DNA from 2 places in the Brevibacillus sp. SIMBA_040 genome. Region 1 is predicted to be linked to the other one. Evidence: riboswitches for the same ligand, from Rfam matches in the RefSeq annotation. Region 1 holds a riboswitch; the other holds the start of a gene.
The links. A riboswitch is a leader RNA that binds a small molecule or an ion and turns the genes downstream of it on or off. The one in region 1 is predicted to bind cobalamin.

Region 1 (5,045 bases):
TGAAGTGCGGGTTTGACTGAGGAGTTAGGGTTTGGAGAAAGCTTGATGTACTCGCCTTTTCTCCATTCAGAGAGTTGGTAAGGGCCGCTGCCCATGGTGTTGTTCGCGAGAAAGTTTTGGCCTAGGTCACCGTTTTGCTCTTTTTCCATCACTTTTGGATTGACGATACCGCCATAGTTGGCAGCCAGTGTGGAGAGAAACGGTGGGAAGTTCTGTGAGAGAACGAATGTAACGCTTGTTGGCGAGTCTACCTTCACTTCTTTAATCACGTTGTAGACATCAGCCGGGCCTTTTTTGATTTTGAGTGTACGATCAAAGGTGAATTTGACTGCTTCAGCCGTTACAGGTGTTCCGTCAGCAAAGGTGTTTCCTTCGGTAAGGGTGAACGTCCAGCTGAGGCCGTCCTCGCTTACCTTCCATTCTTTTGCCAAGCCAGGCTTTACTTCTGTGGTGCCGCCATCGTACTCTACGAGACGCTGGTAGGTAGGGTAGGTGATTTTCCAGGCACTGTTGTCAAAGGTGACGGCGGGATCCAGTGTGCCTTGGTCGGCAGTCATCCCTACGAACAGGGTGTCAGCAGGAGTTGTCGATTTTGCCTGTGCGGGCTCTGCCGGTTTGTTCTCCGCCGGCTTTGTTTCGCCTTGGGATTGACTTGCTGGCGTACTGCTACAAGCTGCCGTCACCATGGTGAGGATTAGCAGAAGGGTAGTGAATAAATAAGACCAGCTACGCTTCAATGAATTCGACCCCCAAATATATTATATTTAATTATTTTTTAATATATTGTAAAAATTCTATTTATTCAACCATTATTTTTTCCATGGACAAGATGCCGCCATAAATTGGTCTTTGGTGCGTTTGCTGTCCCCAGCTGCGGGTGCCGTATTCAAAATGCCACCATTCTTTTGCATAGTTGACAAAGCCTGCGCTAGTCATGAGATGGTAAAGCAGACGACGATTGTCGCGGATCACGATTTCATTTTCGGTCGGCTGCGAAAGCTCTTCGTAATGCCTGGTCGCAGCAGCTTCTGTGAAATCGTCGAAGTCCGTACCCATATCCAGCCAGCCATCTGGTCCGGCAATAGTCAGATCTACAGCTCCTCCCGAGAGATGAGGAGACGGCTTGGTAATGTCAGTTGTGGGCAGGGCGACAAACTTGCGCAGCTCTTCGGCGAGTGCAGCGCCCTCTTGCCAGCCCTTCAAGAGCAGTGATTGACGAAATCCTTCATATAGGGATGCCTGTACCTCAAAGGAACGCCACCCGTCCAGTATGACCAACTCATAGCCGCTGGGCAGCTGTTCGGCAGCGGAAGCGAGTCTTCGGGCAGCTTCCTTTCGCAAGTACGCTTCTGGTGTTGTCCCCGCATACCCCAGGCGATAGTAAGCTGGATAAACGGAGATTCTTGCTGATAGGGTAGAGAGCGGGACCATTGCCTCGCCGCATTCTTTTACCGGAAGTGTGCTGGGTAGGACATGATCAGTTAGTTTCGGGATTGGGGGAGATATCAAAAAATTCACCTCCTTTGGATGGCTTTGGCAATATGGTAGCCGAAAAATAGTTTTTAGTAAATTGTAATTTTATTTAATTTTCTGCAATATGATGATTTTCGGATAGAGAGGCGTGTCTTTACACTCCAGTTTTGTTTGTTTCTCAGCTTTTGCTTGAATCCCGACCAGCATTTGCTATTATTAAAACAAGTGCTTGTCATAGAATGAAAAATGAATTGAATACGATACAAACAGGTCCTTGTTACTGCGAAAAAGCTTTTCCCGGTAGCAGGGTTAAAAGGGAAGATTGGTGAAAAACCAACGCGGTCCCGCCACTGTAAGAGAGTAGCTATTCTTCATGGCAACGGCGCCATCCACTGCCCACAAGGGAGCGGGAAGGAGAAGAATAGCGATGATCCTCAAGCCAGGAGACCTGCCTGTTCTTGTTTTTGCACTGCATTCCTTCGGGTTAAAGGAAGAGGTGAGGATCGGTGAAGTATGCTATCCACACGCTTTGTTTTCCTTACACGATAAGAGGAGAACAAGGCGTTTTTTTATTTCGATGAGGGGGTGGCTTTGATGAGTCAGCAAGACAAAAAGCGGGGCTTGCTTTTGGTTTATACAGGTGACGGCAAGGGGAAAACGACAGCAGCTATCGGGCTGGCTGTACGAGCGACCGGCCGTGGAAAAAAAGTATTGATGATTCAGTTCATTAAATCACCAGAACGGACGTATGGAGAAAAGATCATTTTTGATCGGCTCGGGATCGAGATCGTGCAAAAGGGAGTTGGCTTTACTTGGACAAAGACTCCGGAAGAGCATCGGGCAGCTTTGCAGGAAGCGTGGAGCTTTGCGCGTGAAAAGCTGATGGGCGGCGAGTACGACGTAGTCATTTTGGATGAGTTGAACAATGCGCTGGCGATTGATCGTTTTCCAATCGATGATGTGCTGCCACTATCAGACGTACTGGAGACGATCCAGGGTCGTCCGAGTCACATTCACCTCGTAATCACAGGACGCAGTGCCAAACAAGAGATCATGGACATGGCCGATTTGGTTACCGAAATGAAGCCGGTCAAGCATTACTACGATGAGGGGATTCCAGCTGTGCTGGGGGTTGAATTTTAATGGGTATTCTCGAAACCTACGGACACGGCGGCGATTTACTGTCGGCAGCCCAGCGCTTTGGTGTAGCCCCAGGAGATTTCCTCGATTACAGTGCCAATATTAATCCGCTGGGAATGCCAGTTAGCGTGACGGAGACGCTGTTGGCTTCGCTGTCTGCGATCGTCCGTTATCCAGATCCGGGACATCGTTCCTTTCGCGGGGCCCTTGCTTTGCATCTTGGACTGGGTGAGGAGTGGCTTTTGCCCGCGAATGGAGCAGCAGAGGCGATGGCTTTGGCAATATTGGGACTCAAGCCGCAAACTGTCGGTGTTGTGTATCCTTGCTTTTCGGAATATGAGCAACTTTCCAAGCAGTTTGGCGCGCGTGTGATCGGTTGCTATGGAAAAGAGGAAAATGGCTACAAGCCGGACCACGAAGAGCTGCATCGTCTGCTTGAGAAGGCGGATCTGGTGTTTATCGGGTCGCCGAACAATCCGACGGGGATTTTGTATGAGCCGGAGGAGCTTGTGCAAATCGCGCAGTGGTCCACTGAGACAAACACTTGGCTGATTGTAGATGAGGCGTTTCTCGATTTTGTCGCAACGGAGCGGCAATTTACGCTAGCGACACAGTTGGAGCAGTATCCGAGGGTCATCCTGATGCGCTCGATGACGAAAATGTACGCGATTCCAGGCCTGCGCCTCGGCTATGCCATCGCCCATCCAGACGTGATCGAGCAGATGCGTGAGAAGCAGGTGAGCTGGAGCGTCAATTCGTTGGCTTTGCTTGCAGGTGAGCTATGCTTAAAGGAGCATGAGTACGAGGAAAAAACACGCCAGCTGGTTGCCAAAGAGAGAGCGTATCTGTCAGAAGCAATTACGCATGAGCTAGGGTGGAAGGTATGGCCTGGTGAAGCGAACTTTCTTTTGCTTCGTTCACCGAAGCATTTGCCTGCAGAGCAATTGCAAGCGCGGCTCGGCAAAAGAAGAATCCTGATTCGCAGCTGTGCCATGTATCCGGGGTTGACTGAGCATGATGTGCGTATCGCAGTCCGCAGCCGAGAAGAAAACGAAAGACTGATTGCTGCTCTGTGCGAGGTCGCGGCGGAAGGAAGTGGACACGCTTGAGTCTGATTGTAGTAACAGGCGGTGTCCGTTCGGGAAAAAGCCGTTTTGCAGAGGAGCTGGCGCAGGCTTCGGGCAAGCGTGTTCTGTATGTAGCAACAGGTCAGGCTTGGGATGACGAAATGCGTGCCAGAATCGAGCTGCACAAAAAGCGCCGTCCAAGCGACTGGGGCTGTATGGAGGTAGGCGAGCGCCTATCTGAATATGCAGACGCAAGTGCTGATTATGATGTCGTATTGATTGACTGCCTCTCCACGTGGGTCAGCAATCTGTTAATGAATATTGAGGAAGCAAAATGGCGCAGCGAGCAGCACACAGCGGCTCTCTTGCAGGAGGCGGAAGCTTGGCTCAGGCAGGTTCAGGCATCCAGCCAAACGGTGATTGCTGTCACTAGCGAGGTAGGGCTTGGCGGTGTCGCCATGAATCGGCTGGGAAGATGGTTCGCCGATGTGCTCGGGGATGTCAACCAGATGAGTGCTCGTCAAGCGGATGTCGTCTATGCCGTCTTGTCTGGAATACCGTGGAGGATCAAGGGATGAATGCTTTTTTTCACGCCATCTCCTTTTTTACCCGGATTCCGGTTCCATGGCTGCGACCCTCTGAAGCTGCCTGGAAAAAGAGCGTCAACTGGTACCCGGCTGTCGGCGTAGTAATCGGACTTTTGCTATGGGGTGTGCACCAGGCAGGTGTGCACTTGTTTAGTCCGTGGCTCGCTGCCATTTTGACACTGGGTGTCTGGATTTATGTAACAGGTGGCCTTCACCTGGACGGCTGGATGGATTTGGCGGACGGGCTTGGCAGCAGCAGGCCGCGTGAGCAGGTGCTCGCGATCATGAAGGACAGCCGCGTGGGTGCGATGGGCGTCATCGCAGCGATTCTGCTGCTGCTGATCAAAGCGGGGGGTGTAGCAGAGCTGGCACATCCCGGCTGGGGAATGTTTCTGCTTTTTGTCCCGTTTGCCGCCCGTACGCACGTATTGCTATCGATTCGACTGTGGCCTTATCTATCCGCCGACAAAGGGATTGGAAAAGGAATTAGTGAAGGTCTTTCGACTTTTTCGATGATCGTCAGCTATGTTCTTTTGCTCGGGGCTGGCTGGTTTTTGGGCAGTTGGCATGTAGTTGCAGCTATTTTGATGTCCCTTTTATTTGCGCTTCTTTTTTCTCGCTCTGTCGCCAAAAAGCTGGGCGGGCTAAACGGAGATTGCTATGGAGCTGTGATTGAAAGCAGTGAGGCAGTGATGCTCCTGGTACTTGTGGGGAGCTGGTGGACATGAAGTTGATTTGGGTTCGGCATGGAGAGACGGAAATAAATCGACAGAGCCGC
Region 2 (5,045 bases), on a different contig from region 1:
ATGCAATTGAGCGGGCAAGAAGTGGAATACCGTGTAGCCAGGACATCGTTTGTGCCATGAAAAACCGACCGTGCAAATAGAGATCCTTTACTTCAGAAAACGCACTGACCAAAATGACACCTTTTACTTTCTCAGGATAACGGAGACAGTATTCCAAGGCGATCGATGCTCCTTGGGAATAGCCCAGAATGTAAGATTTCTTAATATCCAGCTCTTGTGTGAGCTGATTCAAATAGTCTGCAAGCTCGCCAATGGAAAAACGCCCTCCAAATGAGGAGCTTGATCCATGTCCGGGCAAGTCTGGCACGATGAGCTGGTAAGTATCAGAGAGAGCATCCTGATAGCTGAAATTCATAGAGCCGATGCAGGGGGCATGAATACATAAAACAGGAGTGCCTTTGCCTGAGAGAGTACATGCAAGCTGACCGTTTTTTAGCTGTACCACAACTTGTTCCACAGATCATATTCACCTCTTTCATATGTTCTCCAATACATGGCAAAATTTTTACGAGAACTCTTCTTTTTTTTATGAGGAAATGTTATCCTCGCAATAGAATATTAGGCGAAAGCAGGGTGAAGTAAGGTGACAAAGGTATTTCAAGAGCGCATTTCGAAGCTGCATGATTTTTTGACGAAGCAAGAGCTGGACGCGGTGCTCATCACCTCTCCCAAGCATGTATATTATTTGACAGGCTTTTTTACAGATCCACATGAGCGCTTTTTGGGCTTGGTCCTTCCTGTGCAGGGCGAACCAGCCTTGATCGTACCAGCACTTGATCGTCAGGCAGCGTCGGAGGCTTCATCCGTCCAAAACATCTACACACATACAGATACGCAAAATCCGTACGAAGTATTAAAACAAACACTGCCAAGCGGTTTGTCTAAGCTCGGTATCGAAAAAAGTCATATGACAGTCGAGCGATTTGAAGCGATGGGACAAGTTGTCTCTGCTACTAGCTTTGTAGACGTGGAAGCACCGCTTCGCGAAATGCGCTTGATCAAATCCGCTGACGAGGTTGAGCGGATGAAGCACGCTGTTGTGCTCGTTGAAAAAGCACTGACAGAGACGCTGAAAACCGTGAAGATCGGCATGACCGAAATGGAGATTGTCGCTGACCTGGAATACCAGATGAAGCGTGTAGGAGCAGAGGGTCCTTCCTTCTCCACAATGGTTTTGGCTGGGGAAAAATCAGCTTTGCCACATGGAAATCCTGGAACGCGCGAGATTCAAGCAGGGGATCTGCTCCTGTTTGATATCGGGGTAGAAGCTGATGGGTACGTCTCTGATATTACCCGTACATTCGCAGTTGGTGAAATTAGCGAACAGCTTCACGAAATTTACGAAACGGTATTGGCAGCCAATGAAGCAGCGATTGCCGAAGTTCGCCCGGGCGTAACCTTTGCGCATATCGACAAAACCGCACGCAATGTCATCGCGGCAAAAGGCTATGGGGAGTACTTTATTCACCGTCTGGGACATGGACTCGGCATGGATGTCCACGAGTATCCTTCTGTGCATGAGCAAAATGAGGAGATACTTCGCCCAGGGATGGTTTTCACTATCGAGCCAGGAATTTATTTGCCAGGCGTAGGCGGCGTCCGTATCGAGGATGATGTGGTCGTAACCGAGACAGGGGTAGAAGTATTGTCGAGCTTCCCGAAAAAATTGACTGTAATCGGTTAAATTGCACGAAATAAACAACTTCATAAGCATTTCATGGTGCTGACTGGACGTATCTAATACGTCCCCTCAGCTTAATAGGGAAGACCGGTGAAAAACCGGCGCGGTCCCGCCACTGTAACGAGGAGTACCTAGCCAAGACCCACTGTTTCGTCTTATTGGAATGGGAAGGAGGCTAGTGTGCGACGATTCGTAAGCCAGGAGACCTGCCATGAAATCAGATACAATCGACCCACGAGGATGGGGCAGATGTGGAATTTAGGCATAATTCTAGAACTAGGCACAAAAAGCCAGATCTATAGCTGTGTCCACGTTTGTCAAGCACCTCCCGATTGAGAAAAAAGGGGGGTGCTTTTTTGTGCGGAAAAGGGGGTTGAAGAAAAGAATTGCAAAAGCATTAACGCACGCGTATAGTGATAAAAGTAAATAAAACGTAATGATTACGATTCGCAAAAATTAATTATCATTTCAAATCCATAAAGAGGGGTTAAGCAAACATGAAAAAAGTTTTACAAGGATTTTGGATTGCAGCAGTAATGGCGCTGGTACTCATTGTTTCGGCTTGCGGTTCTGCTGCACCAAGCACGACTGAGTCGAAAACGGGAACAGAGCAGGCTGCTAAAACGGAAACGAAGACCGAGCAGCCTGCTGGCAATAAGTCTGTCACTATCACGACAAACGGCATTGAAATGACCTATCCAGAAGCGCCAAAACGTGCGGTTACCTTAAACCAACACGTGACGGAAATCATGCTTGCACTGGGTCTTGCAGATAAAATGGTAGGAACAGCATATTTGGACGATCAGATTTTGCCTGAGCTCAAGGAAGCGTACGACAAGGTACCAGTGTTGGCCGATAAATATCCAAACAAAGAAGTGCTGATGGCAGCAAACCCTGATTTTGTCTACTCTGGCTGGAAGAGTGGTTTTGGTGATAAAGGAGTAGGCTCTATGGAGGATTTGGACAAGGCTGGAATCAAATCGTACCTGCAAGAGTCATCCAATAAGCCAGGCCCAACCGTAGAAGATGTCTTTGCAGATATTCAAAACATCGGTAAGATTTTCCGTGTTGAGGATAAAGCCAATGAATTGATTGGAAAAATGAAGCAGGAAATGGATCAAACAGTGAGTAAAATCGGTTCTGTGGACAAGCCGTTGCAGGTTTTTGTATATGATAGCGGAGAAGATAACCCCTTTACAGCAGCGAACAATTACATGACATCCCTGATTAAAATGGCAGGCGGTAAAAACGTATTTGATGATATTCAAAAGGGTTGGGCAGAAGTTAGTTGGGAAGAGGTTGTCAATCGCAAGCCTGACGTGATTGTAGTCGTGGACTACGGGGACAAAACGGTAGATCAGAAAAAGAACCTTTTGCTGACGAAGCGCGAGCTGGCAGATATTCCAGCCATTCAAAATAAAAGATTGATCGTCTTGCCACTGTCCGCAGCATCAGAGGGAGTTCGCGCACCGATTGCACTGAAAATCCTGGGAGAAGGGCTCTACCCGGACAAATTTAAATAAAGAGTTCTACTAGAGGAGGGAATGACTCTGCATCGGATCAAAATGCCTCTCATTATCATCAGCCTGCTAGTCGGGCTGGTGCTTTCCATCACGATCGCTGTCACCTTGGGCTCTGTAGATATCAAGCCTGCGACGGTATGGAAAATTGCCTTGTCGCAAGTTCCGGGAGTGGGTCAGTGGATTCCCATTGATTGGTCAAAGGGTGAGCAAACGATCATCTGGGATATTCGTTTTCCAAGAGTACTGCTAGGGGCAATTGTAGGAGCAGGCCTTTCGGTAGTAGGTGTAGCTATTCAGTCTCTTGTACGAAACTCACTAGCAGACCCGTACATACTGGGAGTTTCTTCGGGTGCTTCGGTTGGCGCCACACTGGTTATTCTCTTCGGAGCCTTCAGCATGTTTGGGCAATTCGCCCTGTCACTTGGAGCCTTTGCAGGTGCGCTTTTGTCTATCCTGTTGATCTTTTCCCTATCGCGGATCGGTGGACAAAACTCGACAGTACGTTTGCTTATGTCGGGGATCGCGATCTCGGCCATTCTGTCAGCAGTTACCAGCCTGATCATCTTTTCCGCACCGAATGAGCACGGTATTCGGTCCGTTCTGTTCTGGATGAGTGGTAGCCTGGCGGGAGGAAAATGGGAATACCTCACAATTCCGACGTTAGTCGTGCTGATCTGCCTGTTTGTATTGATGGCGCAATATCGCTCGCTCAATGCGATGCTGATGGGGGAAGAGTCTGCGGGAACACTCGGTGTCAATACGGTCCAATTCCGCAAGCAGCTTTTGATGATCACAGCTTTGCTGACTGGGGTGATCGTTGCGATTAGTGGAGCCATCGGGTTCGTGGGGTTGATGATGCCGCATATCGTGCGAGTAGTCGTCGGATCGGATCATCGCCGTGTCCTGCCTGTAAGTGCTCTATTTGGAGCAATCTTTCTGATTTGGGCTGACTCCATTGCACGGCTAGCCTTTGCTCCAGAAGAGCTGCCGATTGGGATCATTACGGCTCTATGTGGCGGACCGTTTTTTATCTGGTTGATGCTGCGCAATTCATATTCCTTTGGAGGTAGCGGACGATGAAGCTGGTTGCGGATAACTTATCAGTCAATCTGGAGAAGAAAACGATCCTGTCCAACGTGGGGCTTGAGGTCGCAGCTGGTGAGTTCGTTGGACTGATCGGGCCAAATGGCAGCGGGAAATCCACACTGCTTAAAAGCATCTATCGTACGATGAAGCCTCATGCGGGGTGGATTTCGCTGGACGGAGACGATGTATATAAGCTGTCCGCCAAGGAAAATGCCCAGCGCATGGCTGTTGTCCGTCAGGAGTCTTCGATCGAATTTGATTTTACTGTGATGGAAATTGTCTTGATGGGGCGCGCACCTCACAAGCGGCTGTTTCAGCAAGACACAGAAGCAGACCACGACATTTGCGAGGAAGCGCTTGTACGGGTTGGCATGGATGCCTATGCAAATCGCAGCTTTTTTAGCTTGTCAGGGGGAGAAAAGCAGCGTGTATTGATTGCCCGCGCGCTCGTGCAGCAGGCTAAATTTCTCGTCCTGGACGAACCGACTAATCACTTGGATGTTCGCTATCAGCTGCAGGTAATGGATTTAGTCAGGGCGCTTGGGATCACAGTCTTGTCAGCTTTGCATGATCTCAATATCGCTGCGATGTACTGTGATCGTTTGTATGTGATTAAAAAAGGGGAGATCTTTGCGAGTGGAACTCCTGAACAAATTTTGAGTCCGCCATTAATCCGTGATGTATTCGGTGTGGAGACCGAAGTGACAACGCATCCGATTACGGGAAAAAAGCATGTGTACTTTTTTTCGGAAGCT

Region 2: linked by a shared signal. The riboswitch ahead of SB752_RS23640 (ABC transporter substrate-binding protein) and the one ahead of cobO (cob(I)yrinic acid a,c-diamide adenosyltransferase) in region 1 are both predicted to bind cobalamin.

What each region holds. Positions count from the first base shown of each region.
Region 1 covers NZ_JAWRXI010000019.1:16,237-21,281, reverse strand. The annotation lists gene SB752_RS25380 (ABC transporter substrate-binding protein) at 1-737, opposite strand, end outside; gene SB752_RS25375 (M15 family metallopeptidase) at 799-1,509, opposite strand; cobalamin riboswitch at 1,725-1,943, shown strand; gene cobO (cob(I)yrinic acid a,c-diamide adenosyltransferase) at 2,068-2,616, shown strand; gene cobD (threonine-phosphate decarboxylase CobD) at 2,616-3,722, shown strand; gene cobU (bifunctional adenosylcobinamide kinase/adenosylcobinamide-phosphate guanylyltransferase) at 3,719-4,258, shown strand; gene cobS (adenosylcobinamide-GDP ribazoletransferase) at 4,255-4,995, shown strand; gene SB752_RS25350 (histidine phosphatase family protein) at 4,992-5,045, shown strand, end outside.
Region 2 covers NZ_JAWRXI010000016.1:67,524-72,568, forward strand. The annotation lists gene SB752_RS23630 (alpha/beta fold hydrolase) at 1-457, opposite strand, end outside; gene SB752_RS23635 (M24 family metallopeptidase) at 584-1,684, shown strand; cobalamin riboswitch at 1,702-1,909, shown strand; gene SB752_RS23640 (ABC transporter substrate-binding protein) at 2,179-3,204, shown strand; gene SB752_RS23645 (FecCD family ABC transporter permease) at 3,247-4,284, shown strand; gene SB752_RS23650 (heme ABC transporter ATP-binding protein) at 4,281-5,045, shown strand, end outside.